Regions from separate parts of the Paenibacillus sp. NPDC056579 genome, predicted to be linked through region 2. Evidence: riboswitches for the same ligand, from Rfam matches in the RefSeq annotation. Region 2 holds a riboswitch; each other region holds the start of a gene.
The links. A riboswitch is a leader RNA that binds a small molecule or an ion and turns the genes downstream of it on or off. The one in region 2 is predicted to bind cyclic di-GMP.
Positions count from the first base shown of each region.

Region 1 (7,720 bases), on a different contig from region 2:
CGATAAAGCTGCATTTCATCCAGTGCAGGTCGTCCTTTCGTTCATCGAAGGAAGCGTGGCAAGCCACTAGCCTCGAACAAGCTTCGCCCCAATCTCTAACGTCCTGCTTCTCTACATAACCGATCCAGGTTCCATTCAGAACTTGATCAATAACTCCTCGGATCATCGCCGTCACATTGTGATCGTAGCATGGATCCGAAACGATTAAGGATCCGGAACCTACTTCAAAGCTTCCCAAACGAATCATCCCGTTACTCCTCCGATTATCTCTCATATCTACTATATGAATCCATTGTAATCCGAATGGAATCAACATATCAACGAAAAAAAGCCTGGCTACTTCAGCCAAGCTGGGTGTTGTATCTGCAGCACTTAAGGGTGGCAGTTTACATTCCGCCCATTCCGAGATTGAACTGCCATATAATTCCGAACTTGTCCGTCAGGCTGCCGTAACTTTTGCTCCAAAAGGTTTCTTGCAACTCCATGATCACCGTTCCGCCTTCCTTCAGCTTGCTGAATGCGGACTCGATCTCTTCCTTGCTTTCTGAAACTACGGAAAGGCTGATGTTGTTTCCTGCAGTGAAAGGCATGCCGGGGAATACATCCGAGAACATGACATTGCTGCCGCTAATGGTAAGGCGCGTATGCATGATCAGGTTCTTCGCTTCCTCCGGGAGAGGATATTCCGGATTAGGAGGAGCCTCTCCGAATGTCATCATCTTCGGCTTCTCCGAACCAAATGCTTCTGCGTAAAATTCCACGGCTTCGCGACAGTTCCCATTAAAGTTAACATAAACATCAACTGACATGCATATCACCCTTTCAATAAGATGGTGCCGATCAAGGACACCTCTATGACTCAGTATACTGTATGTACATATAGACAGGCTATTATTCATGCAAAATTAACAAAACAACCTCTACCAAGTCCACCTGAATGATCCAAGTCCCCCTCGTTGAACGCAATTCATTCCATAAATTGGAATAGGATTATACGCACCTAAACTCGCTATTTTCGAAACTCCCGTTCCGGAGGTCATTCTTGGCTCCGACATGTTGCGCCTGACCCTGCCAATGTGTGGACACGAAACGAAAGTGAAAGAGGCGTTCACACCTATCACGCAATCTGTCATTATCGGCCCGATGCCGAATTAGGTACTTATCCATACTAAGGAAAAAAAGCACTTCTCTGCCCCTTGGGAGCAAAGAAGTGCTTAAACTCATTCTCCGAACTCTGAATCTATAATAGTATCACTGCCCGAGTCCAGGCTTAATAATTCGTAAATTCAGGTCCTGTATAATCCGAAGGAATAACAATCTCGCCGGATTTGATTTTTTCTGCGAACGCAGCGATTTTATCCTTCACGTCTTGTGGAACATTAGGTGACAGAGCAAGCCGAACGGCATCCGGATTCTCAAGTCCGATTTTTTTCACGGTATTCGGCTTCCAGGTTCCCTCGGTCAAATCTTTAATCGCTCCGTAAACCGTCAAGCTGGCGTCCGAAATAGCAGATCCGATGAACACATCTGGAGCATCGGCATAGTAATCGCGAACGTTAGCGAATTGATATACGCCATTCTCGCGAGCTGCCTCCGTAACACCGGAACGAGCCGTATTCAGCATTGTGAAGATCATATCCGATCCTGCGTTAATTTGAGCTTGCGCAACTCGTTTCGCCAGAGGGGCATCTTCCTGATTGCCTGTAAACGTAGTGAGCAGCTTTGCGTTAGGGTTTGTGTATTTCACACCGTCGGCATAGGCTGCGCGTCCCAACAGACCAGGGCCTACGCGTGCACCGGAAATATGCGAAACCACGTTTGTTTTGGTCAACAATCCTGCCGCAGCGCCCGCAAGCCATGCGGATTCTTCCTGCTTCACCTGATAGCTGGACAGGTTATCGCCGGTCAAATTCGTTTGAGTGTTAACAAATTTAATTTTTGGATATTCTTTGGCTACCAGCTTCACAGCTTCCGAGCTTTGTCCTGCATGGGCAATGATCATATCCGGCTTTTTCTTAGCCAGTTTTCTCAGCTCATCCGCAATTTTAGCTGTATCATGCGGGATATTTTCCACAAACGTCGCTTTGATTCTGAAATCCTTTTCCGCCTTCTTCAAACCGGTATAAGCGGATTCCATAAAACCGCCGTCCTTGGAGGAACCTGGAATCAACAAGGCGACTTTTGCTTTTTTATTATTGGTGTGTGACGGGTCCTTGCTAGCTTCTGCAGTAGACAAACCGGATGAAAATACAAGTGCCATCGCCAAGCTCGACAAAGCCAATTTCGAAAGAAGTTTTCTCAAGATGTACCCCTCGTTTCCAATTAGTAGTTTTGTCCGGACAAATCAGAGAATAAACTAGACTTCATTTTTTGTCAAATTATGCCGAAAAGAAATATGGGGAATAAATCCAAAATTCGTGTAGTGGCGCCGCCTACAGACCTATTCCTGCAAAATCATCCATGACAAACGCACTAAATTCCGACATTCCGGTACGCAAAGTAAGTATTTAGTTTTAGTAAAGAGGTCTTGTTTTTTTCAAAATGCTATATTATACTTTGGCAAAAAGATACACCCGGAATTACGATAAAGGCAAACTTCTCGAAAGAGAAGGACGCAAAGCTACGGGCCTAAGGATTTGATCTATGGCAGCCGGGCCACCGAAAATTGGGGGGGCGTCCATCCCTTTTTTTGGGGGTGGACTTTTTTTATTTCACATTATCTCAGGTGGGGGATGCTTGGAGCATGAAGTATATCCGAAATTTGCGAATCAAAACGAAAATTGGGGGAATGCTTGGACTTTCCATTGTGTTCCTGCTCATTATCGGCATTACAGGCTATCTTGTTATGGACAAAATGGCTAGCAATGCCCGTGCTATGTACGAGGAAACTTTAATCCCGAACAGTCTCGTTGAGGGACTGCTGTTCGGAAATTCGCAAATGGATTCATTGCAGCTTGAATTGCTGCTGGCCAAAGACGAAGCGATCATTAAGCAAATCCAAGATCAAATAGTCCAGACTCGCGACAAAAATCAGGCGACTCGAAAAACGCTCGAGCAGATTACATTATCTCCGAGGGCACAAGAGCAGTACAAAAACTTCATCGACTTAATCCCGAAAAACAACGAAGCGAAGAAGAAAGTCGACGACTTGGCAGTTGCCAATCAGAAAGAAGCGGCGCATAAAGAGTATGTGAATTCGTTCAAGCCGATTCGTGCGGAAATGATCAAGAGCCTGGAGAACGTTGTTAAGTTCAACGAAGAAGACGCAAAAGTCTTTTACGAGAAAAGCATTGAAAGCTCCAAGATGGCTACCTCCATCATCGTTATCGCAACGCTGCTAGCCGTCGTTTTATGCTCCTTGATCGGATATGGCATTGCCAATATGATCACAAGACCTGTCCGCAGCATCCAGCAATTGATGGCCAAAGCGCAGGACGGGGATTTAACCGTAAACGCTGCATACCAATCCAAAGACGAAATCGGTCTTCTCTCGAAGGATTTCAATGGAATGATCGGAAGCTTGAGAGAAATCATCGCGAAGATCGTCCTTGAGTCGCAAAACTTGTCCGCAAGCTCGGAGCAATTGGCAGCGAGCTCCGAACAATCCACCCAGACTACTCATCACGTTGTTGCGGCCATTCAGGACATTGCCGGAGGCGCGGATCAGCAGCTGCAGAGCACTACCGAAAGCGTACGAGCTATGGAAGAGATGGCGACCGGTATTAACCGGATTGCAGAATTCTCGGGCAATGTATCAGCCATGTCCATGGAGGCTTCCAAAGAAGCTGAAGAAGGCAATATTTCGATTCAGAAAGCAATGTCCCAAATGGACTTAATCCGCGAGTCGGTCAATGATTCATCCAAGGTTGTCAATCAATTGGGCACACGTTCCAATGAAATCGGTCAAATCGTCGATGTAATTACCGATATTTCGATGCAGACGAATTTGCTTGCATTGAATGCCGCGATTGAAGCCGCTCGGGCCGGCGAGCACGGAAGAGGCTTTGTCGTCGTAGCCGACGAGGTCCGGAAGCTGGCGGAGCAGTCGAGACAATCGGCGGAACAGATAGCGGAGATCATCCAGCAAATTCAAGGCGAGACTCGCTCCGCGGTGATCGCCATGGAAAAAGGCAGCCGAGAAGTCGAGCAAGGCACCGTGATCATGCAGGAAGCCGGCGAAGCGTTCCGCAACATATTGAACGCTGTACAGCAGGTCGCTTATCAGATGCAGGAGGTTTCTGCCGCTTCCGAGGAAATGTCGGCAGGCACCGAGGAAATTACCGCTTCGCTCCACGACATGAGCAGCATTACGGAAGCCGCCTTCTCCAAGACGGAGAGCGTAGCAGCAGCTTCGGAAGAACAATTGGCTACTATGGAAGAAATAGCGGAATCCGTCAACGCCTTGACACGGATGGCCCAAGAGCTGCATGAAATCACCTTGCGTTTTAAAAGCTGATAGCCCCCCGTTTACCGGAGGCTGTAAAACAGAAGACCGCCGTTGGAATGAACCAACGGCGGTCTTTCGCTATTACAAGATCTTGTTCCACTGCTTACGGCTATGTGCATCCATCGCGTTAATGTCTACGATCTCGCATCGTCTGCCCTCGATATCGGATATCAAATATCTGCCGGGTGCCGGGGATTGCAAGTGCTCGTGCAAATTCCTCAGCGCTAATGTCATCGGCCCCAGCGTCGTCTCCACTTTCCATATCCATAGAGCCGGCTTCTGCTGAATTTTCTCGATATGAGTAATTCTCGGAATCAAATACCTTAGATTGAGCTCCCTCTCCGCTTCCTCCCTGCTCGCTAGTTCGAGCTCTTGAAGGCTGCGGATAATCCCGATCTCCTCCTCCTTCGGGTTGCGGACCGAGATATATTCCGTCGGTTTGGAGAAGGGGTACGTCCGGTATAGGAGCACCTCCGGATACTCCACACCTTCGATAACGGCTTGAAGTACGCCTCCCGGACTGCGTCCCAGCCACACGTTGTGGCTGTCGAGTAACACAATCTCATATGGATCGCGCTCGCGCATTAGCTCTGCACCCCCTTGATCTTGGACAGCTCACGCTGTGCTTCCACCAGCTTAAAGTAAGCGCCTTGTTTATCCAGCAGCTGCTCGTGGGTTCCGATCTCGACAATTTGTCCTTTATCCAGCACGACGAGTCTATCCGCATTGCGCAGCGTAGACAATCGGTGAGCGATAGCGAATGTCGTTCTCCCTTTGACCAGTCGGGATATCGCCTCCTGAATTTGCCGCTCCGTCTCCGTATCTACGGAAGCCGTAGCCTCGTCAAGGATCAAGATGCGGGGATCGTGAACGATAGCTCTCGCGATCGCAATCCGCTGCTTCTCCCCTCCCGAGAGCCGATGGCCCCGCTCGCCGACCTTCGTGTCGTAACCGTCCGGCAGCCTGACGATGAAATCATGGGCGTTGGCGATCTTCGCCGCCCTCATGATTTCTTCCGGCGTAGCGTCCGGCTTGGAATAAGCGATGTTCTCGGTAATCGTCCCGTCGAACAGGAATGTTTCCTGCAGCACGACGCCGATCTTCTTGCGAAGATCCTCCTGCTTGATCTTCTTCAACGGCACGCCGTCTATGGTAATGGTGCCTTGATTCGGATCGTAAAACCGGCAGATCATATTGATCAGCGTCGATTTCCCCGCTCCGGAATGCCCCACCAGTCCGATCATCTCTCCCGGAGCGACGTTCAAGTCGATATTCTTCAATACGGGATGATGCGCTTCGTATCCATAGGATACCTGGTTCAGCACGACGCGTCCTTCAACCCAGTCCATCGATACCGGCTCCAGATCGTCCGGCACATCGGACGGAGTGTCCATAATTTCGAATACGCGGTCGGCGGCAGCCATCGCTCGGCTGGTCCAGTTCAGCGCCTGGCTGAACCATTGCAGCGGTCCGAACAGCATGCCGAGATAAGCGGAAAAGGCCATCAGTGTACCGAGCGATATTTCGTCCCGCAGCACCATCCAGCCCCCGAAATACCAGACGAGAATAGCGCCGGATGTGGATATTAGCGCGAACAGCGGGAATACCCCTTGCCACATGCCGTCGGCACGAATATTTTGCACGACAAGCTCCTTGTTGGCATCGCCGTACCGCGACATCTCCGTAGGCTCTTGGCCGAAGGCCTTTACGACACGAATACCTTGAAGAGCGTCGCCTACGAGCATATTCAGGCGGTTGATCGCCCGCCAATGACGATACCAGCGGGAGCGGATCGTCGGCCAAATGATCATGGATGTGAATACAATCAGCGGCGTAGGCAAGAGAGCATATATAGCCAGCTTCCAGTCGAGACTGACCATCATCGTAATGACGGCCGCCAGCATGAGCACTTGCCCCGAAATCCACATGACCCCATCGGTCAAAAATTGCCTCATCGCTTCGGCATCGCTATTCACCCTGCCGATAAACTGCGAGGTTTGCCTGCGATCGAAGAAGCCTAGCGACAATCTCATTAAGGAAGAATAAATATCCTTCCGTATATCCCCCATCAGCTTGCCGCCTACCCATACGCCGACATATCCCCTCAGCGTCTGCATCAGCGACAGCATAACCCTTGCGCCTGCTAGCCCCAGCACGAACCATAACAGGGCCATACCAATATTCTTAGGCTGAAGCACGTCATCCACGATAACCTTCGTCAAATAGGGAGGAACAAGCTCCATCAGTGTTGCCAAAATCATCATTACCGCTGCTGCGGTCATCTGGACGCGATATGGCTTTGCGTAGCTTAATAGCCGTGCGGCGACCTTCCCCTTGTCGGTACAAATCGAACAGATTTGCGTTCCCTCCAGAAGAGGCGTACCGCACTGAGTACATCGGCGTGGCAAATCCTTGACCGATGCGACCGGAATGTCCTCTTTGCCGGAAAGCGCTTTAATCAATTTGGAAGCGAATCCAAATTTCCCGGCAAAACTGGAAGTGTACCTGACTAAAGCGACAGGACCCTTCATCGTATCTGCGGTCACTGTTCCTCCCCCGATTGCTGAGACGACACGGCACTCGGTGATTTCCTCGACTCCAAGCTTCGTTAACGATTCTCCATCCGTCTGGTAGACGGTTACCGCATTCTCCGTAACGACGAGCCAGCGTTCGCCGGACTGGCCCTTCTCATCCACGTCTGCCATCGCCGTGAACAAAGGCTTCCCCTGCACCTTCGCCTCAATCGCTTGCGGAAGCTTTTCCAGAATGGACATGATCTCTTCTCTCCTTTAATTGAGCGCATCTGCCCTTCTACCGATTCGGCTGTCACTTCAGGGAGCGGGTTCTACGAACCGAGCAAGAGGCGGTGATTCTTTAACCTTATCCATCATATGGTAGATGGTAAAAAAACACCAAGGTAAAGAACCGTTAAAATAAAAAAAATCGAGGAAGACAAACATATGTTCTCCGTCGATTATTTTACCAAAAGCTATCAGACATGTAAACCATTATTTTCCTAATTCGTCACAAAGTTTCTTCTGCAGCAGTTAAAGCCAGCATCAAGACGAAGTCATGTTCCGGATAAAGTCTGGCATCCTTCGCATCATTCGCTCCTGATCCAACTCAAAATCATACTGTTCATAAAGGCTGTGAGCATCCTTCGTACCCAGAATTCCCATCAGATCCTTCAGCTCGTCGGACCGCACTATCGCCTCGATCAGCTTCTTACCAATATTCATGCCTCTGTACCGCTCATCGACAAATACGTCGCAA
Region 1 is NZ_JBHTVD010000001.1:193,415-201,134, reverse strand. It holds gene ACFQ88_RS01065 (DUF4241 domain-containing protein) at 1-247, opposite strand, end outside; gene ACFQ88_RS01060 (VOC family protein) at 387-809, opposite strand; gene ACFQ88_RS01055 (BMP family protein) at 1,271-2,302, opposite strand; cyclic di-GMP riboswitch class I at 2,580-2,663, shown strand; gene ACFQ88_RS01050 (methyl-accepting chemotaxis protein) at 2,744-4,456, shown strand; gene ACFQ88_RS01045 (DUF1854 domain-containing protein) at 4,529-5,032, opposite strand; gene ACFQ88_RS01040 (ABC transporter ATP-binding protein) at 5,032-7,221, opposite strand; gene ACFQ88_RS01035 (GNAT family N-acetyltransferase) at 7,507-7,720, opposite strand, start outside.
Region 1: linked by a shared signal. The riboswitch ahead of ACFQ88_RS01050 (methyl-accepting chemotaxis protein) and the one ahead of ACFQ88_RS29050 (hypothetical protein) in region 2 are both predicted to bind cyclic di-GMP.

Region 2 (7,720 bases):
TTGGCAACAATGAGAGACTGATATTCCAATATGGCCGACGTGGAAAGAACCTTCAGAAAGCTTAGCTCGAACGATTGCTTGCCGTCGCTATCCGTCCGAAAATCCAGGGAGTAATCCGTTCCCTTGATCAGCTCCGCACCCTTGGTCACCGTTCCTCCTGCATTAACTACGGTCGTGTAGAGCTTGAACGTATCGGGCAGCAGCAGCTGGTTATCGGAAGGTGTGTCGATCAGCTTGGCATCGGCTACCGTGGATTGTCCCCGGTTGATAGCGACGGTCCAGGCGATTTTATTGCCGGTTTGCTGGCCGCTCTTGTTCACGTATTCGCCGCCGTTGGGAATAGTGACGGAAGCCGTCAGCGGCTTCGAAACCGCCGTCGCTCCATCGAAGAAATCAGCGGTGTTGTTAACCTTATCGCCGATAAGCTTCCCATCAAGACTTGTTGCAAAAACAACGGTATAAGGAGCGGATATAGGCTTCAAAAAGGTTACAACCAGCTTATTATTCTCGTTGACGGCGTAGCTGTAATAGGTACTGTCGACTACAGACCCTAGTGCAGGGCTGCCATTGGCAGGGATGGTCATGTTGTACACGGCAAGCGAGTTGTCGACGAGCTTCTGACCCGACTCCAGCGTATCGTCAACGATCGCTTCGGCAAGCGGTTTGCCGTTATAATTCACGCCGATCGTCCATGTAATCTGCTTGGAGGAGGCGTTATAGACGCCGTTCTTGAAGCCGTTGTTCTTCACCTCGACTCTTGGATCGAACGCTGCGGAAACCGTCTTCGCCTGCGGCTTGGATGCACTGTCCGTCCAAGCGATGGAGGCATGGTTAGGGAAATTCGTCCCGCTTCCAACGAGCCAATCCAAATGGAATTCCGTTTGGAAGGTGATGGTTACCGAGCTGTTCAGCGCCTTGTTGAAGCTCACCTTGAAGCCTTGATCGGCCGGTATGGCAGGATCCACCGTGTAATCGGATGCCGGCATTGGGTTGCTGCCTTCCTTTACAACCAATGACCCCGGTACGAGACGAAGCCCTTTGTTAGGGAACGTATCGGCAACGACCACGTCACTCATCGGCTGGCTGTCGCGGTTAATGGCGATGGTCCAGTCTACCGTCTTGGCGGCGTAGTTTACCGCTCCAGCACTTTTGCCGATAACGACTTGAATCATGGGGCGCGTTGCCGTTTTGTTGTCCCCGCTGCCGGAAGTAACCTTGTTCGTCACCACAGAGTTGTCAAGCACGCGGTCGACGGCCTTAGTCTGATACTTGATCAGGTAAGCGGACGTGATGCTGGTGTGGAATTGCAGCTTAAATCCGGCGGTTCCCGTGCCTGTCGCCGGACTTACCGTATACTGGGATGCAGCCAGCTCGGCGCCGACGGTTTGGGATCCGTTCGAGCCGATCGTCACCGGATACACGTGGATGGAATGATCGACCAATTTTTGAGTATCGTTGAATAAGTCCGTCACATAAGCGTTAGCTTGAACAATCGTTTTTTCGTTGTAATTGTATTTGATTTCCCAGTCAATCGTTTGAGTGAAGCTATCGTATTTCGTTGACGACTTGTCCAATGCGGCGCCTCGCTGCACCTTAACGGAGGCTGTTGCGCTGACCGGCTGCCTGTCGCTTCCTTGAAGCGTTGCCGTGTTCTCAAAGATCGGCTTGTCCTCATCTGCAATCGGCGTTTCGTACTGGATGCGGTACGCCGAGCGGATAGGGCTGTCGGTAAAGCTGACGGTAAGCAGATTGCCGGCCGTACTGACACTGTATTTGCCGGCAGCAAGCGGGGCGCCTGGAGCTGCAATTCCATCCAGATTCATATTGAGCTCGTACACAGCCACGGTAACAGGTGATCCGAGCCCCGCTGGAATCGGGTCGGTGACGACCGCATTTTGGATGACGGACAGGTCCTTGTTCACGTCGACTTCCCAATCGATACTTTTTGCGTTATAGCCTTTCGGCACACCGCTTTTCGCAATGGCGGAAGTCACATTCGGCCTAAAATGGAGCGTAAACACCTGCTCCCCGCTTGAAACGGGAATTTTAATAATCTGCGTCGTGCTACCATGGATGACCTGGGTATCGAACTCGGTCAGGAACGTTAAGGTTCCTTGCACATCGACCAAATGCTCGATCGTTTGCAAGGTCATGACTACCTCGTGGCGGTCTTTATTCAGCTTGAATTTCCCTATGGCTTCACCGCCGCCGGACAGAAGCGGCTGCTCGGGAATATCATTGTAAAATTTGAATTGCTCCGGCACCTTGAACGTGAACGTGTCCCCGTTCTTGTAAGGGTGGCCGTTGGGCAGAGACCAGGTATAGTCCAGCTGTACTTTCGCGCCTTGCTCGTATACCGTCTCCGTTACCACTTGACCGGATTTGTCGTACACCGTCATCGTTACGCTGTTAATAATGCTGCCGGGTATCGCAGCGGCGTTTGCCTGTGGCGAAAGGCCGACTGCATACATCACCTGTACCATGAGCATAAGAGAAGCGAGCAGTGTACTTATCTTCTTTACCATGACTTCTATGGCACCTCCGTTTTTTGTCCTGTCGTTATTCCCAAAACCCTATTGCCTGGCCTTGCGCCAGGCTTGCAGCCTCGGATGCACGCAGATTCATCGATACCTCCTTTCCCTGTAATCGCACTTCATCTAATGCAGAGTTGATTTATATGTAAAGAGTGTGAAGTGTCTTGTGCAAGGTTCGGCACGGCAAGCAGCTGTGCCGGAACAATATGATGGCGCTTTCCGCTTGGCGGCAATAGGTCGCAGTGCGCGGATGCAGCATACTCGCTGACTGAAAATTCATGGGGCGGATTCCCGGCTGCAAACGATGCTGCCATTACTTCCTTGAACCGTTCAGGAGAGATGCCCAAAGCATGAATGATGCGTTCGCAATCCAAAGCTTGTCTCATAGTAAAGCCTCCTCTGGAAAAATAAAAACCACCCTTCATCGAAGAAAGGTGGTCCGGTTGCACTACTAGCTCCATCGAATCCAAGTGCCCAGATACAGATTCGATCTCGTCGCTTACCCAATAAATATATTAGCATAGGGCTGCGCGCATTTCTGTGTGATAATCCACTGCCTATATGTGTAATATGCCACAAAATCAAATATTTGCCAATTGAAAATGTCCGTTAAAGTGCCATCTGGCGATCTGTAAACCCTACGCCAACCACGTCCTCCGCATTGCAAAAAATGAGAAACGCCTGCGGATCGATCGACTGAACGAGCAGCTTGAGCTTGTGGACGTCTCCGGCACCAAGCACGGTCATCATAATAACGCGTTTATCGTCCGTATAGCCGCCGGTTCCCGACAGCTTGGTCAATCCGCGGTCCAGATCATGGAGCACGGTTCTCGCGATCGATTGCTCGTACATAGCGGAGGAAATAATGTAAGCGACCTTGGATTCGCGATGCAGCTTGAGCGTCACATCGATGGTTTTGCGGGTGAGGAATACGCAAATAAGGGCGTACAGCGGTTTTTCCGGGGCGTACATGATGCCCGCCGCAATCACGACGATCGAATCCATCACCATCAGCGATTTGCTATGCTTGACGCCCCTCCACCGGTAGATGATCTGGGCGATCAGCGTGAAGCCGCCTGTGTTACCTTGAGCACGGATGACGAGTCCGAGACCGATTCCGGTCATAATGCCCCCGTAAATCGAAGCGAGGAGAGGATTGCCGGTGAGCGGCTCCCAATGCTTTGTAATGTAGACGAAAAAAGGAAGCAGCAGAGAGCCCGCAGCGGAAGCCGCCAGCGAGCGGATGCCGAGAGGATAGACGCTTAAGAGCAGGACTAGCAAACTGCCGATCCATAGCATGACGGAAGGGTCGACCCGGAACAAGCTTCCAAGCAAAATAGACGCTCCCGACAAGCCGCCGGAGGCGATTTGATTCGGGCTGAGAAACCAGTTGAAGCTGAGAGCGACGGCAAATGTGCCGGCGGCTATGGTGACGTACCGTTTGAGCTGCTGCATGATCCGATGCCTCTTCTCTTTTAGTTTGAAGAGATTATATGCCGGATCCCTATTTCTTGCAATGATTCCCATTAATGCATCTGCGCTTCATCGCCCGCATCCTTTAGCGCAGCGGCGCGGCGTGGAGGCGGTGGAGCGGAGCGGAGAGCAACGCCGCGCCGGCGGTTATACCGGCACGTCGCGGGTACCCCGGCGCATCGGAGACTGGCACAACGGGCAAGCCTTGGACGCAAGCTTGCCTTCCTTGACGCTGCTGATCCGCGACCAGGCAGCGCAGCCTTCCGCGGTGCAGAGCCATGCCTGCACCGTAACCAGCTTCGTCGGCGAGCCGCCCCGCTGCTGCCCTGTCCGTTCGTACGTCGAACGGACGGCAGGGGCCGGGCGCGCCGACGGCCCTTTAGCGGCGGAAGCGGTGCCGACTCCGCCGGAGACTGCGCCGTTAGCCGCGGATGACGCCGCGCCGAACGGCGCCAGAATGAAGCGCGACACGTGCGCCTTCTTGCCGCGGTAGTAGGCCGGGGAGCTGATGATCAGCTCCTCCTTCGCTCTCGTGATCGCCACATAGGCGAGCCTCCGCTCCTCCTCCAGGGCGGCGCGGGAGTCCTCCTGCGGCTGCAGCTTTTCCCGCTTCTCGCGCTTCTCGTTCTTCGCTGCTCCTTCACCGGGCTCCAGTGCGGAGCTGTGCGGCAGGATGCCCTCGGAGGCGCCGATCACGAACACGACGGGGAATTCCAAGCCTTTGGCCTTATGGATCGTCATCAGCGTGACGGTATCGGCGCCGGGGTCGCTGCGCAGCTGCTCCATCGCCTGATGCATTTCCGTCATATGATCGATATGCTCGACGAACTTGGCCGCCGTGTCGAACCGCTTGGCCGACGCTTCGAGCTCATCGAGCGTTTCCTTCAGCATTTCTTTGTGGGCCGTGAGCGAACGGCCGTCCGCCGTCTCCATGAAGGCGTCGTAGAAGCTTCGCCGCATGTGCCGGATCGCATCGGCCGGCTTCATATCCGAAAGCATGTGGATGAGCTTGATCCGTTCCATCACCTTGTCCTTCTGAAAATCCTTCAGCTCGGGAAGCTCCCGCAGATGAATCAACGGCCCTTTCTTCTTCTTCACCTTCTCGCAGCGGTGAATAAATTCCATTCCTCTGTCGCGGTTAATATACAGCGTCTGAAGAATGCCTCCCAGCGCCTCGAAGTTGCGGCGGTCGAGAACAAGCCGCAGGTGGTCGATCAAGGGCCGCACCGCCCACTGCTCATAAAATAAATCGACATTGCCGTAGTGAACGAACGGAATGTTGTGAACGACGAGCTCCTCCAGCATCGCCCGGCTGCTGCTCGCGCTCCGGTACAGGACGGCAAAGTCGCTGTAGGAGCGCTTCCCTTGCTCCACCTCTTGACGAATCCGGTTCAGCACCTGCTGCGCCTCTTCGTCGGTATCTCCCGGGCGCATATATTGCGGAAGCTCCGTACTTTGTCTGGTGGCGAGCAGCGTCTTGCTCTTGCGCTGCGTATTGTGCCGGATGATCTCGTTGCCCAAGCCGACAATGCTTGCGGTCGAGCGGTAGTTAATGTCCAGCGTAACCGTCTTGGCGCCAGGGTATTCCGTGTGAAACTGCAAAATAAACTCGTGGCTCGCGCCTTGAAACGTATAGATCGTCTGATCGTCGTCGCCCACGACCATCAGGTTGTTCTGCGGTGCGGCAATCATGCGGACAAGCTCGTACTGCAGCTTGTTCGTGTCTTGAAACTCATCGTTCATGACGTAACGGAACCGGTTTTGCAGCGACGAGAGCAGCTGGGGCGATTCCTTCAGCAGACGATGGGCGAACAAGAGAATGTCGTCGAAGTCCATTTTGTCATTCGCAGCCTTCCACTGCTCGTACTGCATAAAGATATGCTTAATATTCGCCTCATCCGGCGTCCGTTCGGGAAGGCCGCTCAAATCGACAAGGTTCATTTTATAGGAAGAGAGAGCGGCCAGTATCGTCTCGGGCTCGTAATCGTCGGCAAGCCCCCGTTCCCGGAGCAGACGCTTTAGGACGATGTGCTGGTAGCGCGTTTCGCTGAAAATTTCCTGGCTGTAGCCTTGCTTGCGCAGCAGCAGGAGGAAAAACGAATGGAAGGTGCGCGCCTGCACCTCCTGAGCCATGCGGCTTGTTATGCCGGGCAGTCCGGCAATCCGCTGCTTCATCTCGGCAGCCGCCTTGCTCGAGAAGGTCACAAGCAAAATATTCGCCGGCGGAACCTGCCGGACGGTCATCAAATAGCCTGTGCGGGCAACCAGCACGGAGGTTTTGCCGGAACCGGCGCCGGCGAGGGTGAGAATCGGTCCCTCGAAGTGGCGGACCGCTTCCAGCTGTCGGGCGTTCAATGCGATGCCGCGGCTTTCCAGCGCGCGAAAATAAAAGGCGTCCGACTGATCATCGGACACCAGATCTTTGGTTGTTTTGGCGGGAGCCATCGCCGCACGGGGGATGGGTTTGCCGCTAGCGCCAAGAGGCGTATTGTATGAGATCCATGGAGTCATTTCCGTAATCACCTTTGTTTATTATGCCTGCGCGCCGAAAATGTTGTGAAGCCTCTGCTTAGGTATCGGCACTATGAGAGTGTACAACAAAAGTGCGGAAAGAACAACTGTTCGGACAAGGGCAGCGAAGGGGAATCAATACTCTATCGATATGGCCGGAACGCCGATCGTCATCCGCTGCTTCTGGGTAACGGAGTCGCGGTGTACGGCGATTTGCACGTTCATGGCCTGCTTCCCGTTCGAAACTCTCTCTTGAATAGCCGGAGAGTAATAGGTTACGCTTGTGCTTCCCCGGTCTTCATACCGTTCTACTTCCTGCGCTTGCAGCTGGCGCGACAGCGTATTCAGCAGACGCTCCGGATCAGCGCCGGAATCCGACAGTTCCCCCTGGATCATGATGTTCCACTGCGGCTTGATATCGAGTGCCAGAAGCTTCCCGTCGAGCTCCCGCTGAGCCCGTATCATCGCTTCCGCAGCGCCGGCCGTTCCTTCCGTCTGCGACGACACGATCAATTCCGTCGTTCCGTCCCCGAAGCCGATCCACAGCAGGGTCGTTTCGATCCCGGATCTTGCATCGGTGCTTGCCGACTTATATAGCAGATGATCGCGATCCTCAATCATAGCTTGACTGGCAGGGAGTCCTAGCGTTTGGCTTAAGCTTTGGCCTGTGCGCAGCAGCTGCTCATTATTTTCATAAGGAATATAAGTGCTCGCGTGTTTCATGACGATCTTGGGATTGCCTTCAGACATGACCTCGCTCGATACGGGCAGCAGCAAGCCGAGAGCGGCTTCGCGTCCGGCGTCCGCATGAGCGGCCCACCCGCCTATCCATGCTCCTAATGCTATGACGGCGCAAATCCCGTACGCCAATGCTTTTCGCTTCATCGCTCGCACCTCTTCCAAGTAGTTTCTATGAATCTACGAATCTACTAAAAAGCATGGACGGAATCGGGCTTTTTTATACTTCAGCAGACGCGAATTAAAATTCCAATTTATCCCTTTCAAGCTTTTTTCAGCTTAAGTTCAGGTGGCTTTCAGGTTCATCCTTTACAATTAATTAATATTGCGGTCCGGCGCGGAACCCGGAATAGGATAAGGAGAGTGATATGCGATGAAGCGTAGGGGGAAAGCCAGGGAGAAGCAGCTCGCGAAATGGGAGCGGAACCCGGCTCAGAAATACGCCGTAGTCTTGATAATGCTCG
Region 2 is NZ_JBHTVD010000009.1:153,166-160,885, reverse strand. It holds gene ACFQ88_RS29055 (collagen binding domain-containing protein) at 1-2,525, opposite strand, end outside; gene ACFQ88_RS29050 (hypothetical protein) at 2,654-2,920, opposite strand; cyclic di-GMP riboswitch class II at 2,963-3,046, opposite strand; gene ACFQ88_RS29045 (YitT family protein) at 3,144-3,989, opposite strand; gene ACFQ88_RS29040 (UvrD-helicase domain-containing protein) at 4,155-6,518, opposite strand; gene ACFQ88_RS29035 (YwmB family TATA-box binding protein) at 6,654-7,403, opposite strand; gene ACFQ88_RS29030 (LTA synthase family protein) at 7,630-7,720, shown strand, end outside.

Region 3 (7,720 bases), on a different contig from region 2:
GCTGCTCCGTCGTCGATGTAGGACTGAGCTCCGTTGTCATTCAAGTCGTAGGAGACGCGGAGAAAAACAGCGCGTTCCTCCATCTGCTGGAGCCGTACGGCATTCTGGAGCTGACGCGGACCGGCGAGACGGCGATGAATCGCGGAGACGGTTCGGGCGGCACAAGCTGAATAAGGCTCGATTAATAAAAACCGTTTCTCCCGGCACTTAACTTGGAGGCAGTTTCCAAGCGGCCGTGAGGAACGGTTCTTTTTAAAGTGGATAACGATTAATCGCATTAATAGTTACTATGGCTTGTGCACCCTTGAATCGAGAGTTCACTGGTTTAAGCGGAAGCTCAGGCGCTTTTCTCGGCAGGGACGGTTGAGTCTGCGGCGCGGGCGCCTTTTCGATACAAAACCAGCATCCCCAGTGAGCCTATCATAATTACGAATAGCAGCAAATAGATGTGCTTAAACGCCAATGTCGGGCTCAACTGCTGCTGCCATACGAGCAGGATGCCGCATACGGCAACGGCGAACGACCCGCCGAGATATTGTGACAGCTGGGTCAGCCCCATTCCCGAACCGATCAAGTGCTTCGGCAGGATGCGGGATACTTCGTTTGAAAGGGAGGAAGTAACCGCGGAGAGCGATGGCGAGAACAGCAGATAAGCAAACAAAGTGACATAGGGCGATACATCGAGCCATAAAAAGACTATGAGCATAGAGACAGCCAACAGCGAATGGCCGAGAACAAGAAAGCGGAAATTGCCGTAACGGTCGATCCAGCGTCCGACGAGCTTCATCAGGCAGGCGGATAAAAACGCGCCGGGAAAAATCATCAGTCCAATCGTCGCCGCCCCGAGCTGGAATACTTTTGCATAAATTAACGGCATTAAGAACAGCATTGAAAGGTTCAACACGAACGCCATAAAGGCGAGGAGCACCAGCTTCCGGTATCCGGGATTTTGCAGCAGAACAGGAGGAATGAACGGCTTCTCCGCACGGCGCAAATGCCGGATGGTGATGAACAGGCAAACCAGGCTCACGATGAGCACGACGAAGGAAAGCTGTGTTACCGCAAGCAAAAACGCCGAGGATGTCACGACGATACATGCTGCGCCGAAATAATCGAAAGGAACCTTCGGCAGCGACTCCTTCGGGATTAATCTCAACAGGAAGGGCACCAGAACTACGACCAGGCAGGTGACCAGAAACAGCTCGTGCCACCCCAAATACTGTGTAATTGCTCCCCCGATTACCGGTCCCAGACCAAACGCCAACGCACTTCCCGAGGCGATCATCGTGATCGCTCTGCCGCGCCGCTCGTACGGCACGTACCGGCTGGCCAGAACCATCCCGAGGCCGGGCGTGGCTCCTGCGCCGCTCGCTTGGAACAGCCGCGCGAACAGGACAAGACCGAAGCTGTCCGAGAAAAATCCTACGACCGATGCAAGCATAAGCAGCGTGACGCCTATCAGCCAGAGCTTGCGGATCGGGATGAAGTCCGACAGCCTGCTGAATATAATCGTCGAAAGCGCGAAGACAATGGAGTACCCCGATACGATCCAAGAGCCTTGTCCGGCGGTAATATGGAGCTGCTCGATTACGTCGGGCAGAGCGACATTGAACATGGTCGTGTTCATAACGACCAGAAACGTTCCGATAGCCCAGACGGGAATCGTTATTTTATCGTTCATAGATAGAAAACCCCTTGCAATGTGACTTTTTTGGCACCATTGTCTATACTACTCTTAACCGCTTATATAAAAAAATACAATTTGGAGTATTTGTTAATACATTAGAACTTATGAATTATTTTATCTTTTCACGGACGAGTCGAAGCAGGGAGAGGGTTAAGGATGGAGCTGCTGCAGCTGAAATATTTTCAGACGGTTGCCAGACACGAGCATATGACGCGTGCGGCCAAGGAGCTGCGCATCGCACAGCCTGCACTTAGTCAGACGATTGCGAAGCTGGAGTCGGAGGTTGGGGTACCGTTGTTCGACCGCCAAGGGCGGCAAATCCGGCTGAACCATTTTGGCAGGGCTTTTTTGAAGCATATCGATCAAGCGCTGTTGAACATCCGGGAGGGACTGCAGGAAGTAAGCGATCTGGCGGGAGCGGAGAACGGCTATATCTCCCTCGGGGTCATGTCCACGCAAGTGCTGGGCGATATGCTGAAAGCTTTTCACAGCGAGTATCCGCAGGTAAAATTCCGTGTCCACCAGCTGCCTATGCAGGAGATGATCGAACAGCTGCAAAGCGGAGAGCTTCATCTCTGTATCAGCTCGATGCCGGTAGAGCATCCGGGTCTTCAGCGGGTCCCGCTAATGAATGACGAAATCGTCCTTATCGTTCCACACGGACACCGGTTAGCTCACCGGGCTCATGTTCAGCTAAGCGAGCTGGCCGACGAGACGTTCATCCAATTGAAGAAGGGCGGCAATATTCGTGATCTGACCGATTATTATTTCGAACAAGCCGGTATCCAGCCTGATATCGCCTTTGAAATTGATGAACCGGCCTCGGTGCGCAGCTTGGTCAAAGCCGGACTGGGTATTTCGTTCAGCACAGCATTGAACTTAAGATATTGGGATCATACGACGGTGGTCGCCATCCCTATCGAAGAACCGCGGTGTCAGCGTCCGATCAGTCTTATTTGGAAGGAAGGGCGCTATGATTCATTGGCTGTCCGCAGGTTCCGCGAGTTTGTCGTCGCTTTTTTCACACAGCTGCAAAAGAGCCCGTAATCATTCGAAATCCCTCTAAAACGATTGAATAATCTCATCACTGGAAATAAAATGAAATTATGTGCCAGTCTATTCGAAAAGGAAGGAATATCGTAAGCCATGTCCAAAGCCGACAATATGCTTTCCATACTATGGTTACTGAAGACCCGCAAACGCATCACCGCCAAACAGCTTGCGGAAGAGCTGGAGATCAATATCCGGACCGTCTACCGGTATATCGATGCGCTGTGCGCGAGCGGTGTGCCGATCATCGCCGATTCCGGTCATAACGGAGGCTACAGCTTGCTGGGGCAGTTTAACGAAGCTCCGCTTTTTTTCGATATTAACGAGCAAAAAGCGCTCATTCATGCAGCCGTGTTCGCCGAGGAGGCAGGGTATCCTTTTGGTGAAGCGTTGAACCGTGCCATTGGCAAGCTGAAAAAGTACACCAACGAAGAGCAGCTGCACCAGATCAACCGGCATACCGTCGGTTTCGATGTCATCAATCCTCCGTCCGATGGCTCCCTGGAAACGTTTCTTCAGGAACTCGAGCTATCCGTTGCCAATGGAGCCACTCTCCTCATGGACTATATGAAGGCAAATCCCCCTTCCGAGCAGCGCGAGATCGATCCTTACGGCATCGTCTACTGGAAAGGAAAATGGTACATCGTAGCCTACTGCTATCTCCGCCGGGAAATTCGCAGCTTCCGTGTGGATCGAATCCGTTCGTTGTCACGTACAGGGGCGGCATTCGAGCGGCCGGTGGATTTTTCTGCACGGCAGTTTTTCCTAAACACGCTGCTGCCGGATATGGATAATCCGGAAACGATGCTGTCGATCCGGGTAGAAGGGTATGAGCAGGCGATCAACGATCTGTGTCTGCATTGGCTGCTCGGTCATGTCTTAGTGGAGCGGACGGCGACGACGGCGCATTTTCAGCTCGATGAGAGATCCATAGTTTCGTATTTGCCTTATACACTGTTATCGTATGGAAAATCGATTCGGATTATTGAGCCGGCCATGCTGAAAGAAAGAATGGTCGCTATCTCGTCGGCGCTGGTCCAGCATTACGAATCGATGTAGCTTCACTGACCGGTTTTGTCAGTCAAGGTGCTGTATGATCGGTCTAGAAACTAAGTTATCCTTAAGGAGGAAATAGAATGAGCCATAAAGCACTCCAACTGCTCGAATATCACGTGTGGGCCAACGATAGAATTATCAATCATTTGAAAGCTTTGCCGGAGGAGACGTACCGGTCCGTTATCCAAAGTATTTTTCCATCGATTGCGGAGGCGCTGGTCCATATCTACCGGATCGATAGCAGATGGCTGCATATTATGAGCGGCGGTACGTTCGAGCAAATATTGGCGCTGGACAAGCAAGTTACGGAAGCGACAGAGGGAATTAGCCTGGACGGCATTCAAGCGCTGTACCATGAGGTGGCTGAAAAGTATCGTACGTTTTACTCCGACAAGGATTTGGATGCGCTGAAGGAGTACCCTCACCCGACATATGGGGTAATGAAAGCGAGCTATGCGGATATTATCCAGCATTTGAGCAATCACGGAACGTACCACCGCGGCAATATTACCGCGATGCTCAGACAGCAGGGACACCCTGGCGTTCCGACGGATTATGCGTTCTTTTTGTACGAGATTTAGAAGGGGAAGGAAGAGGAGCGTTTTGACCGCGAGACGGTTGGGGCGCTTTTTTGTGCTGTGAGGTCCTACAACTTTCGACATAGATTTGAAAAAGCTACAAAATAATGCAGGACATTTCTACTAAATGTAGAATATTGGATATTAGGATTAAAGACACTGTCTCATTTTTGGGACTAAAACCGACTGAACAGAAAAAGGCAAACCTGTCGAAAGGCAGGGACGCAAAGCCACGGGCCTAAGCCTTACATCATGCATCAGCATGGAAAAGGGATGGCAGCCGGGCCGCCCGATAGTGTTGGTTTTTTTGTGTTTTTTAAATCTGACTTCGATTATAAATAACGGTGAAAACCTCGATGGCTATACAAGAATGTAGGTGAATTGCATTAAGTACGTGCTCGCTTCGATAATTGCCTCGATATGTTTTGTGTTATCTATGAGTTTTTACTTTGTTTACAGAGGCTCTCTTTTTGACTTTGGTTCTTTATTAGTTGCTTTTTGTTATTTCAGTATACCTGTGTTTATTGTTATAGGGGCACCAGCAGCCTTTTTGTTAGATAAAGTTACTGCAAAACTAGCTGACCGTTTAATCATGAGACTAGCGGTTTCATACATTTTATATTTGCTAGCAGGCGCAGCATTAGCTTGGTTTTATAATTTATATTTAAATTTCCTAACTTCGCTTGTTGTGAAATTAGGGTTAGTGGCATCAACGATTTATTTTGTAACGATCACGATCATGAGTTATGTGACGTTATTAAAAAGAAAAAAGAAAGTATTGGATTAGGACGTGGCTGCAGTTGTCAAAAAGAAGAGGCACATTGCTAGCGGTTAGCGGCATTTTACTCATTTTGTTTTCTGTTTATCCGATGTTCTTGCTGGTTCGCGAGAGTGTATTGGAAGCATACATCAATTCGAAATATCAATTAGATCAGATGATTAACATAAATAATCAATCGGATAAAACAAACACGTTTGCACATGACCCTTCTAAGCCAATTTTCTGGAACAAAAATATTATTGAAGTACTTACTGAAGATACTGGCATTGAAGCTCCAAAGTCAGTGTTAAACAAGTTTGACAAAGAAGCTAAACACATTATGAAAATCGTCATTCGAGTGAATGGAAAAGAAGTATCCTCACCAACAGAAGCATGGTTGTTTCCAAACATAACAAAATTCAGCAACTACTTGTCGTGGCTAAATATAATAAAAGTTACTGATAAAAAAAGTAATGAAGAAACAATAGCTATAATCCGAAGACATGCTGGCAATTGGACAAGAGGGGATACACAGAGCCAAAAAATGGAACATATTATACTTGGATAAAGATGGCCGACTAACTGAAGAACAATTTACATATCGTGATCGTGGAAAGTACTTGTTAGGAGTGAAACTGGTCCAAGCATCATCTCAGTCATCATCATTTATTGGATATAAATCCGACATTGCTTATGTCATGCCTAGCCTCTTTTTTCCATTTATCTATCCAACGGTAACTATTATTGTTGGGATTGTTCTCCTAATAGTTTGGTATATGCGAAGGATTTACAGGAAATAAGCAACCGCAAAAATTATGGATAGAAGATGATTTGTTGCATTCACTAAAAAACATAGGTAAACAGTGTTAAAATTTGTTCTTATAGTTTGAATAAAGGATAGCCGGTCGGTGGATATGAGAATTTTAAATGAAGACGAATTAAAAAGTTATATTTCTGATGAGAATATGCAGGTCTTTTGCATTGCTAATTATGATGATGATAGATTAAATGAGCTGCGAGCGTATTATACCTGCATAAAGAGAAATGTTGGTTCACTTTCTCTAGAAAAATCAATTATTTATTACAGCGCATACTTCTGGTACGCGCAGTTCAAAGAGAGGTATTTTGAATTATACGGAATGGATGAAGGAATTGCACAAGAAGGATTCAAGCTTCTAGAGGAAATAGATATTGAGCTAGAAGAAGGGATCAATTGGGTATTAATTGAAAAAATCGAACAAACAATTTAGGGCAAACCAACGCTTTTGATAAATACGATTTGCTATGCTATTGAAATACGATGCAATGAACCGACTTGTCAGAAAAGGACTCCTTTGGAGCTGGATGGAAGCGGAAATAGGGTCTATGCAGTAGAAACGTTTGGCTACAATTCGCTGGGGAACCTGCTGAAAAAAGCATGACTGGCTCCGAAGGAACTCCGAAATCAGAAAGAGGCTGCCAGCAAAGGCAGCCGCGTTTGAACTTATGGTATTCTTGAGCTGCAAGCAAGCTCATCCGCAGTTATTGATCCTCGCTGTAGCCTCCTTTTTCTTCTGCGGCTCTAGTATTGGCAATTGCTTTATTGGCAAGCTCGTTAGCCATTCGCAGCGCCGTGACGGTGTCTTTGGATTCCTGCAAAATTAAGGGCTTCCACACATAATCGATTTGATTATGCGTAAAGATGTAGGCTAACCCCGGTTTGCGGGAAGGTGACATGGCATTCTCCAACGCAAAAATCGATTGTACGTTCTTGCCCTGGAATTCCCGCAGGTCTTGCCCGAACGCCTGATGAACCGAAGGATCCGTTGAAGGGGTCATCAACCCTTGCCGGGAAAGCCTCATTTGCATTTCCGGCGATAAAATATACGAGATCACTTGGAACGCAAGGTCTTTATGCTTGGACTGGTTCGTGATGAACATGGCTGTGCTTTGAGGCTGAAATTTGGATTTGGGGGCTTCCGGAAACACCGGAACAGAGGTGAAATCCCAGTTCAGGTTCTTGTTCTCGTTGGCCCATCTGGTAACGATATCGACCGTATCGATGGCCATAGCTATCGACCCTTGGGCGAAAGCATTCGTTTTGACCAACTGATTGCCGGGTATATCATAAAAACGCCTAATGTTATTGGTGATTTTGGTCCAATTATCCGATGATAGAGTGGCTTTATTGTCATTAGGATCAAGTGAGGGCTCCGACAGCTGGTTCCACATCATGTAATGGGAAGGATTAACTTGGAAACCCTTATAAGTCACGTCCCCGTCCTGCTGCGTTAGCTTTTTGGCCAAATCATAGGCTTCATCCCAAGTCATTCCCGGCTTAGGGTAATTGACGCCGAATTTATCGAAGATGTCCTTGTTATACACCAGCACCCATTCGGCAGAGCTGTATGGCAGCGAATAAAGCTTTCCATCTGATGAGTTAACCGATTGCTGCAGCATCGCTTGGTTTAATTTGCTTGTATCGAAGTTGTACTTCTTGACCAACTCGCTCATGTCATACTGCAAATTATACCTGCGGACCTCCCGGTATGTGTTGCGGGCGGAATCATCGATGACAATATCGGGGACGGTACCCGCTGCAAGCAGGTC
Region 3 is NZ_JBHTVD010000013.1:184,184-191,903, reverse strand. It holds gene ilvN (acetolactate synthase small subunit) at 1-170, shown strand, start outside; gene ACFQ88_RS34065 (MFS transporter) at 338-1,681, opposite strand; gene ACFQ88_RS34060 (LysR family transcriptional regulator) at 1,844-2,734, shown strand; gene ACFQ88_RS34055 (helix-turn-helix transcriptional regulator) at 2,834-3,796, shown strand; gene ACFQ88_RS34050 (DinB family protein) at 3,874-4,374, shown strand; cyclic di-GMP riboswitch class I at 4,561-4,664, shown strand; gene ACFQ88_RS34045 (hypothetical protein) at 4,766-5,158, shown strand; gene ACFQ88_RS34040 (hypothetical protein) at 5,172-5,699, shown strand; gene ACFQ88_RS34035 (hypothetical protein) at 6,040-6,381, shown strand; gene ACFQ88_RS34030 (ABC transporter substrate-binding protein) at 6,653-7,720, opposite strand, start outside.
Region 3: linked by a shared signal. The riboswitch ahead of ACFQ88_RS34045 (hypothetical protein) and the one ahead of ACFQ88_RS29050 (hypothetical protein) in region 2 are both predicted to bind cyclic di-GMP.

Region 4 (7,720 bases), on a different contig from region 2:
CCCACAAGTCGCAGCTGTCCAGCGTGCCTGCCTGCCAAGGCATTGTGAAGAAAGCGATTGTGGAAAGCATGAAGCAGCGGTACCAAACCGAATGGTTCCGCGAGACCGGCGCGCGCTACGTGATCGAAGTCGCGCTGCTGAACGACGTGGCGACGCTGACGCTCGACACGACCGGGGTGGGGCTGCACAAGCGAGGCTACCGTAAGCTCGTTACGGAAGCCCCGCTGAAGGAGACGATGGCAGCAGCACTGGTGCTGCTGAGCCGCTGGCGGGCGGAACGCCCGCTGTACGACCCGTTCTGCGGGTCGGGAACGATTCCGATCGAGGCGGCGATGATCGGGTGGAACCTGGCGCCAGGGCTGCGAAGAACGTTCGCAGCCGAGGCGTGGCCCGTCGTGCCTGAGGCCCTATGGGCCGAGGCACGGGAAGAAGCCTACGATCTTGTGCGGGACGATGTCCCGCTGGAGATCGCAGGCTCGGACATCGATCCGGAGGCGATCGATGTAGCGCTTGCGGCAGCGAAGTCGGCCGGGCTCGCGAAGGAGCTGACGCTGAAGGTGCTGCCGGTGGCCAAAGCCCAGCCCGCCGGCAATTACGGCTGCATCATTACGAACCCGCCTTACGGAGAACGTCTCGGCGACCGGGGCGAGGTCGAGAAGGTGCTGCGCCAGCTGGGCGGCATCACCTCGCAGATGCCGACATGGTCGGTCTTTATAATGAGCCCGAGCAAGCAGCTGGAGCATTATATGGGACGACCTGCCGACAAGAAACGCAAGCTGTTCAACGGCCGGATTGAGTGCAACCTGTACCAGTATATGGGCGAAGGCGGACTGTACGGCTGGCGGCAGGACAAGCCATCGGATAATGAACAACGGGAGCGTTAATATCCGCTCTCCTCATAACAAATAAAGAAACCCCGCGCGAAGGACGACGTTCTCCCTACCATCTACTACAAAGATGGATGAACCTGTCCAACGGCGGGGTTTACCTTTATAAAGGCTTGATCAAACGGATGTGCTGCAGGTTCCGGTCTGATCAGCCATTCCGGCTGCAGCCATCCGGTAAGATCGCTGCTAGCCTTCCAAGCTCCGTCCATCCATCAGATACAAGAACTCCGCTGCCAGTTCGGATTATTCCGTCCGCTCCATGTATTGCTCCCGTCTCGGTCCATTAGAGACAGCGCGAATCGGAACGCCGATCTGCCGCTCGAGATAACGGACATACTGCTTCGCTTCCTCCGGAAGCTCATCATATGTTTCGATTCCAGTAATGTCGCATTTCCAGCCGGGCAGCCATTCGTAGACCGGAACAGCACGCTCCAGAAGCCCCGTAGTAGGGAATTGTTCCGTTCTTACTCCATCAATTTCATACGCCGTACATACAGGGATTCGATCCAAATAGCTCAGCACGTCCAGCATTGACAGCGCAACCTCGGTAGCCCCCTGCAGCATGCAGCCATAGCGTGTCGCAACAGCGTCGAACCAGCCCGTCCGGCGAGGCCGTCCGGTCTTGGCGCCGAATTCGCCGCCCCGATTACGCAGCTCATCCCCTTCGGCTCCATGAAGCTCCGTGACGAACGGCCCTGCGCCGACACAGCTGGAGTAAGCTTTGGCTACGGCAATAATGCGCCCGATTGCATATGGCGGTATTCCCGCTCCAACGGCAGCAAAGCCGGCCAAGGTCGAAGAAGACGTCGAGTACGGGTAAATGCCGTGATCCGGATCGCGCAGCGATCCAAGCTGACCTTCCACGAGCAGTGATTTCCCTTCACGAAGCATTGTGTGCATTAGTACCGTCGTGTCGCAGACAAAGGGTCGAATGATTTCCCCTTCCTGCATCAGCTGCTCTACCAGCTGGTCCGAAGCCATCGCGCTGCGCCCGTACAGATGCTCGAGCAACGTATTTTTCGCTTCCAATGCATGGTTCAGCTTGGCGCTCAGCCGGTCTTGATCGTACAAATCCGCCACTTGGATACCCAGCTTCGCATATTTATCGGCATAAAACGGAGCAATACCGGATTTGGTCGAACCGAACTGCCTGCTCCCCAGCCTCTCCTCCTCCAGCTCATCGAATAGAATATGATAGGGAACCACTACCTGGCACCGGTCGGATATCTGCAGCTGCGGCTTCGGCACATTCCTTGACATCAGCTGATTGTACTCATGGATCAGCCCGCTCATATTAAGCGCTACCCCGGGACCCAGCACATTCACTACATGTTCGTGAAACACGCCTGAAGGAAGCATATGCAGCACAAATTTCCCGTACTCGTTAATGATCGTATGGCCTGCATTGTTGCCGCCTTGAAACCGGATCACCGCATCGGCGGCCGCCCCCATTCGGTCCGTCACCTTGCCCTTGCCTTCATCTCCCCAGTTAGCTCCCACGACAGCCGTTACCGTTCCTTTCATTTCGCACCGCTTCCTCTCTCATTGTTTTGACAAAAAACCTCGGCTACTCCATCCGTAACAACCTCTTAAGCTCCATTTGATTCATTCAGCTGAGGTTTCTTTTACGATCTCATTATATTCTGTGATATGATATTAGAATAATGAATAATATAGATAGCTTATATAAGTGGAGGTAATAGGTAATGGAGCATCATCTGGACGGGTACCGGGTATTTCTCGCCATCGCCAAGACAGGCAGCTTCTCCCGAGCGGCGGAAGCGCTGTATATTACTCAGCCGGCGGTAAGCCATTCGATGAAGCAGCTCGAGGAAAAGCTGGGCGGGCCGCTGTTCTTCCGCACATCCCGCGGGGTGAAGCTGACGGTGGAAGGAGAGGTGCTGCTGCGCTATGTCGATCAGGCCTTCAGCCTTCTGACGGAAGCGGAACGGAAATTGACCGAGATGCACCAAATGCTTGGAGGCGTCGTCCATATCGGAGCCAACGATACGCTGTGCAAGCATATTTTGCTTCCTTACCTCGAGCGGTTCCACAAGCAATATCCCGATGTAAAGCTGCATATTACGAACCGGACCTCTCATGAGACGATCAAGCTGCTAAAAGAAGGCAAGATCGATTTCGGCATCATCAATTTACCGGCAGAAGATCCGCAGCTGACCATTCGTCCGTGGAAGCCGCTGCACGATATCTTTATCGCAGGAGCAAGCTTCGGGCATTTAAAGGACCAGCCGGTCTCCGCCGCCGAACTGGCCGCCTACCCAATCATCATGCTGGAAAAAGACAGCAGCATGCGCAGCTATATCGACCGGTATTTTCATAGCCAGCAGGTGCGGCTCGTTCCCGAGTTCGAGCTGGGCAGCATGGATCTGCTCATCCAATTCGCCAAAACCGGCCTAGGCATTTCCTGCGTTACGGCGCAATTCGCCGAGGATGAGCTTTCCTCCGGCGAGCTGTTCGCCCTGCAGCTGGAGCCGCCCATACCGCCCCGGCATATCGGGATCGTGACGTTAAAGGACGTCCCGCTATCTTTTGCAGCCAGAACGATGCTCGATCTTTGTCTGCAGCAGTAAGCGCAGTCCGACAAAGCAGGTCCAGCGCTTTTTTCTCCATAAAAAAAGCACCCCCTACTGCCCGTTCGTGCAGTAAAGCATGCTTTATTCGAAGATTCTATCGTGGTTAGAAAACCTATCGTTATGCTCCGGTTCGAGGCTTGGCGGGATCGCAATTCGGTCGTTTGACTCCTGCCGTCTGCGCCAGCTTCGTCAAATAATAGCACAGCTCGCGGGCCATATGGTCCGCTATTAGAGGCTGTACCGTACCTAGCATTTCTTTGCTCAGAGCCAGCTCCTCCAGCTCCCGCAAAAACTCGCGGAACAGCGCCGACTCCAGCTCAACTTCCTTATGAAAACGGGACAATGCCGGAAAATCATGCAGATTCGTTCTCATATATCCTGCCAGCTCGATAGCTTTTACATAAAAATCGGTAAAATGCGCCTCGAACGTCCTGCTCATCTCAATCAGCCGTTTTTCCGTTATATCAAGCTCTGCTGCAATGATACCGGCATGACCTGACGTATCCGAGAGCCAGATCAAATGATGGTGCACTTCGTCAAATACGGGCGGCGTTTCCCCTTCCAGCAAGAAGGGCAGCACCCTCAAATATTCCTCAACCTCATTCACCATATGGTTCAAGAAAGTGGGGGAAAGCTGAATGCCTATGCGGCCTGCAAGCGAGCGTTCCAGCAGATGAAGCTTGAAGAGCCGGATCTCCTGGGCTTTTTGAAATGCCGCCTGATTCAGTTCCATCATTTGGGATACACCATCATGCTGCCTTGCCCGCTCCAGCAATCGATCGAAAGCGGCTATAAAGCAGCTTGTGCGCTCTATTTCTTCCTGTTCGTTCGGGGCGAGCGCATTGAAGATGAAGCGGGCATGATCGCCAAGCACTTGAAGCCAAAACCGATGTTCGAACAAGGCGGCCGAGCCATAGTCGGACTGGTCCACGGTTGCACTCCTCCCATAGGCAGCTTGTATCCGGCATACCTAGTTACTTGGCGTGTTTCCGGATCATAGGCATTTGTCATGATTTCTACTCCTATGCAAGGTATGCTCAATCATCCGGCTCGGTGCATAACCGCTAATCCTTGATCCCTACGTCGTTTGAGCAACAAGCGCTATCATCGCTTTTATTAGGCTAAACGTCTTGCTTCGGCACGACAGCTCAAGTAGTCATACAGACTTAAGAACAAGTCATTGACAAAATCGCACCGGAACGAAAATTTCACTTCGCCGCGCCAGTAAAACGTCAGCAAATGGCTGTTTTTGCCCATCACCATCTCTACATCCCAGCATGGATTGTGCAGATCGAACACTTCCTGGTTTATAAACATTTTAGGGCCTTCATTCGACAAATAGACTCCGATCAGATTGCTGCCGATTTTTGTGAAAAAGCCTTGTCTGGTCATAAACTCCCGTTCTTCGTTCGACATGATCTCTCTCCTTCCTTTGATTGTGTGTACTCGAAACATGAGAAAAAACTCCTCGTCACCTAGGCGGGAGTCCGCTATATATGCGTATCACCGTTCCTTCGGCAGCTGGCTGGCAGGTTTGCTCCTGAGAAGATCCTTAGCCCCTTTAGCTTTGCGTCGCAGGCTTTCGCCTGTTTTGCCTTTTTCGAGTTCGAAATTTGTCAATTCGTGTAATGAAATACGACAAGAATAGCATATAAGATAGGACCAATGGAATACATAATTCAAATTTCCTATTTTTGTTCCGTTTCTACGGACTTAAGACTCATTTTGTATAAAATTTGTCCTCTGTAGTAAAACCATGTACCCGCTAGCGTAATAACAGCCATAGTCGTAAATAAGGACGGACCGCCCCAATGAGTAAGAAGAACGCCCCCCACCAACGGACCTACAAAATGCCCGACATTGTTAAACGACTGAGCTCCGAAATAGGTCCCTCTCATCCCCTCCGGCGCCAATTGGTCGACGAGCACGTTCGCTTGAGGGTAATTGAGAATTTCACCCAACGTGAAAAAGAACATCGATACCATAAAGCCGAACCAGCCTGCGGATACGGCAAAACCGATATCTCCGACGGCGAACAATACATTGCCTGCGGTAATAGCAACCATCGGCCCCCAGCGTTCGAACATCCGCGACAGCGGCACTTGAAACAAGACGACGACAACCGCATTCAAGCTCATCAGCATGGCGAACAGCGCCGCGCCGCCTGCTACATTTTGCTCCACATATTGCGATAAAGTCACCGTCATTTGGGCATACCCGATAGCCCCCATTATCGATCCGCCGATATAATAACGGAACACCCGGTCCGCACGTACGACATTCCAGGAGGACTTTATCGTTATGTCGCTCCGTTTCTCCCCCTCAATCCGCTTGATTCCGAATCGCAGCAGCAGCACGTACAATCCGATCGCATACAGCAAGTAAATCAAGCCTGTAGCCATGAATGGAAGCCAAACCTCCATTGTGCTGAAAAAAGCGCCAAGCAGTGGACCCACCGCCACACCAACGTTGATGGCAATGTAGCGCAAGGAAAATACTTTCAGCCTTTTTTCACGCTCCGTTACATCGGCCATCAGTGCTTGAGACACCGGCTCATACAAGGAGCGGCATAGTCCGTTCAGCATATTCAGCAGCATGAAGGCAAGCGGAGACTTGACCATCGCGAATCCTCCAAAAACGACGACCCAGCCGGACAAGGCGAACAGCATGATCGTTTTGCGCCCCAGCCTGTCCGACAAAGCGCCGCCGACAAATCCGCCGACGGTAGCCGCCAATGGGCCCAGGCCAACGATCAAGCCTATAAGGACGGGGTTTATATGCGATTGTTTCGATAAGTAAATGGCCAGAAAAGGCATACTCATGGATGAAGCGGTTCGGGCGAGGATCGTGCCTAGCAGAAGAACATGAACGATAGGATGATAGTCTTGCAAAAAGCGGAGTAAACGCTGCATACGGTGTGCCCCTTTACGGTAAATCTAGTACGTCCGTTTTATTTACCATAGGTAAATAAATAAAAAGATTTTCCCATTATACTGCAAACCGCTGTTTTTGTCTTTACAAAAAAGTTAGCCGCTTCCCCTATCTTTACACACAAAAAAAGCCCGGCTGCTTGCGCCAGGCTTCTCGGTTTCTGTCATGGATTCGTCGTATCAACGCTGAATCACGATTTTTTGATATATTTCGCCGCTTTCTCGATAGCTTCGTCTTCCGTGGCTCCGGTTACATACCTTCCGTTAATGAAGATAAATGCAAACCGCGAGCAAGGTCCGCAGTACGATTTGCAGCCGATCTTGATCTCCGTACCGGGAGCCAGCTTCTGAAGCTTCGGTACAGCCGTCTTCATTTTCATATGCTTGCATTTATCGCAGACGCGAATATCGTTCGCCATAGTAAACCAAATCCTTTCCTATCGCAAAACGGCTTAGTGGTCCCCGTGATTGCCCTTGCTAGGATTGGTTACGGCGAAGCCTTCTTCCGGCGTATAGAAATAGTCGATGCGTACTCCGTCCAGCAGCGGCTCGTCTTTTTTCAAAATCACGTCGATGCCTTTGTCCGTGCTTACCACTTCATCCTCTTCCGTCGGAGTGTCCAAGCTCATGCCATAGTGGGCGTGGTCTCCATGGCTGTGAGTAATATAAACGCGGAGCTTCAATTCTTTGTTCTCTTCTTTTTCCAGTTCAGCCAACAGCATTTTGGCCGCATTGCGCGAAATTTTGCAGTTCATTGTCGGTGACATCTCCCACTGTAGGTTTTCTCCTTATTGTAAAGAAACCTGTCCGGGAAAGCAACCCGCAAGCCGCCGTTAATAAGAATTGTGATGTACTAGACGCTCGACGATATTCAAATCCAACTCGCCCGTTACAATCGGATTCGCCCAGCGGCCCTTCGTATCCGGCCCCAGGTGGTAGTCGTGAATTGATGTCGTGTCCTTGAGCATATTGCCCGTCAATACGCATACGGCTGTCTCCTCGCGATCTATAGCCCCTTGCTCCACCAGCTTCCGTACCCCTGCAACCGAAGCCGCGGAAGCAGGCTCGCAGCCGATGCCGCACTGGTCGACGCACGCTTTGGCATCCATGATCTCCTCATCCGAGACGGATATCGTAACCCCGTTCGTTTGCTCTATTGTGTATGAGAGCGCCTTTTTCCAGCTGGGCGGGTTGCCGATATTGAGCGCCGAGGCGACCGTTGACGGATTCGGCTCGGGAATCAGCTCTTGACGGCCTGACGATACCATCCGGTGAAACGGGCTTGCCCCCTCCGCTTGAACTATGGCGA
Region 4 is NZ_JBHTVD010000002.1:569,318-577,037, reverse strand. It holds gene ACFQ88_RS10125 (THUMP domain-containing class I SAM-dependent RNA methyltransferase) at 1-884, shown strand, start outside; gene ACFQ88_RS10120 (adenylosuccinate synthase) at 1,131-2,411, opposite strand; gene ACFQ88_RS10115 (LysR family transcriptional regulator) at 2,594-3,478, shown strand; gene ACFQ88_RS10110 (DUF2935 domain-containing protein) at 3,600-4,412, opposite strand; gene ACFQ88_RS10105 (hypothetical protein) at 4,598-4,897, opposite strand; cyclic di-GMP riboswitch class I at 4,995-5,087, opposite strand; gene ACFQ88_RS10100 (MDR family MFS transporter) at 5,170-6,393, opposite strand; gene ACFQ88_RS10095 (YuzB family protein) at 6,603-6,830, opposite strand; gene ACFQ88_RS10090 (iron-sulfur cluster assembly accessory protein) at 6,864-7,166, opposite strand; gene thrC (threonine synthase) at 7,245-7,720, opposite strand, start outside.
Region 4: linked by a shared signal. The riboswitch ahead of ACFQ88_RS10105 (hypothetical protein) and the one ahead of ACFQ88_RS29050 (hypothetical protein) in region 2 are both predicted to bind cyclic di-GMP.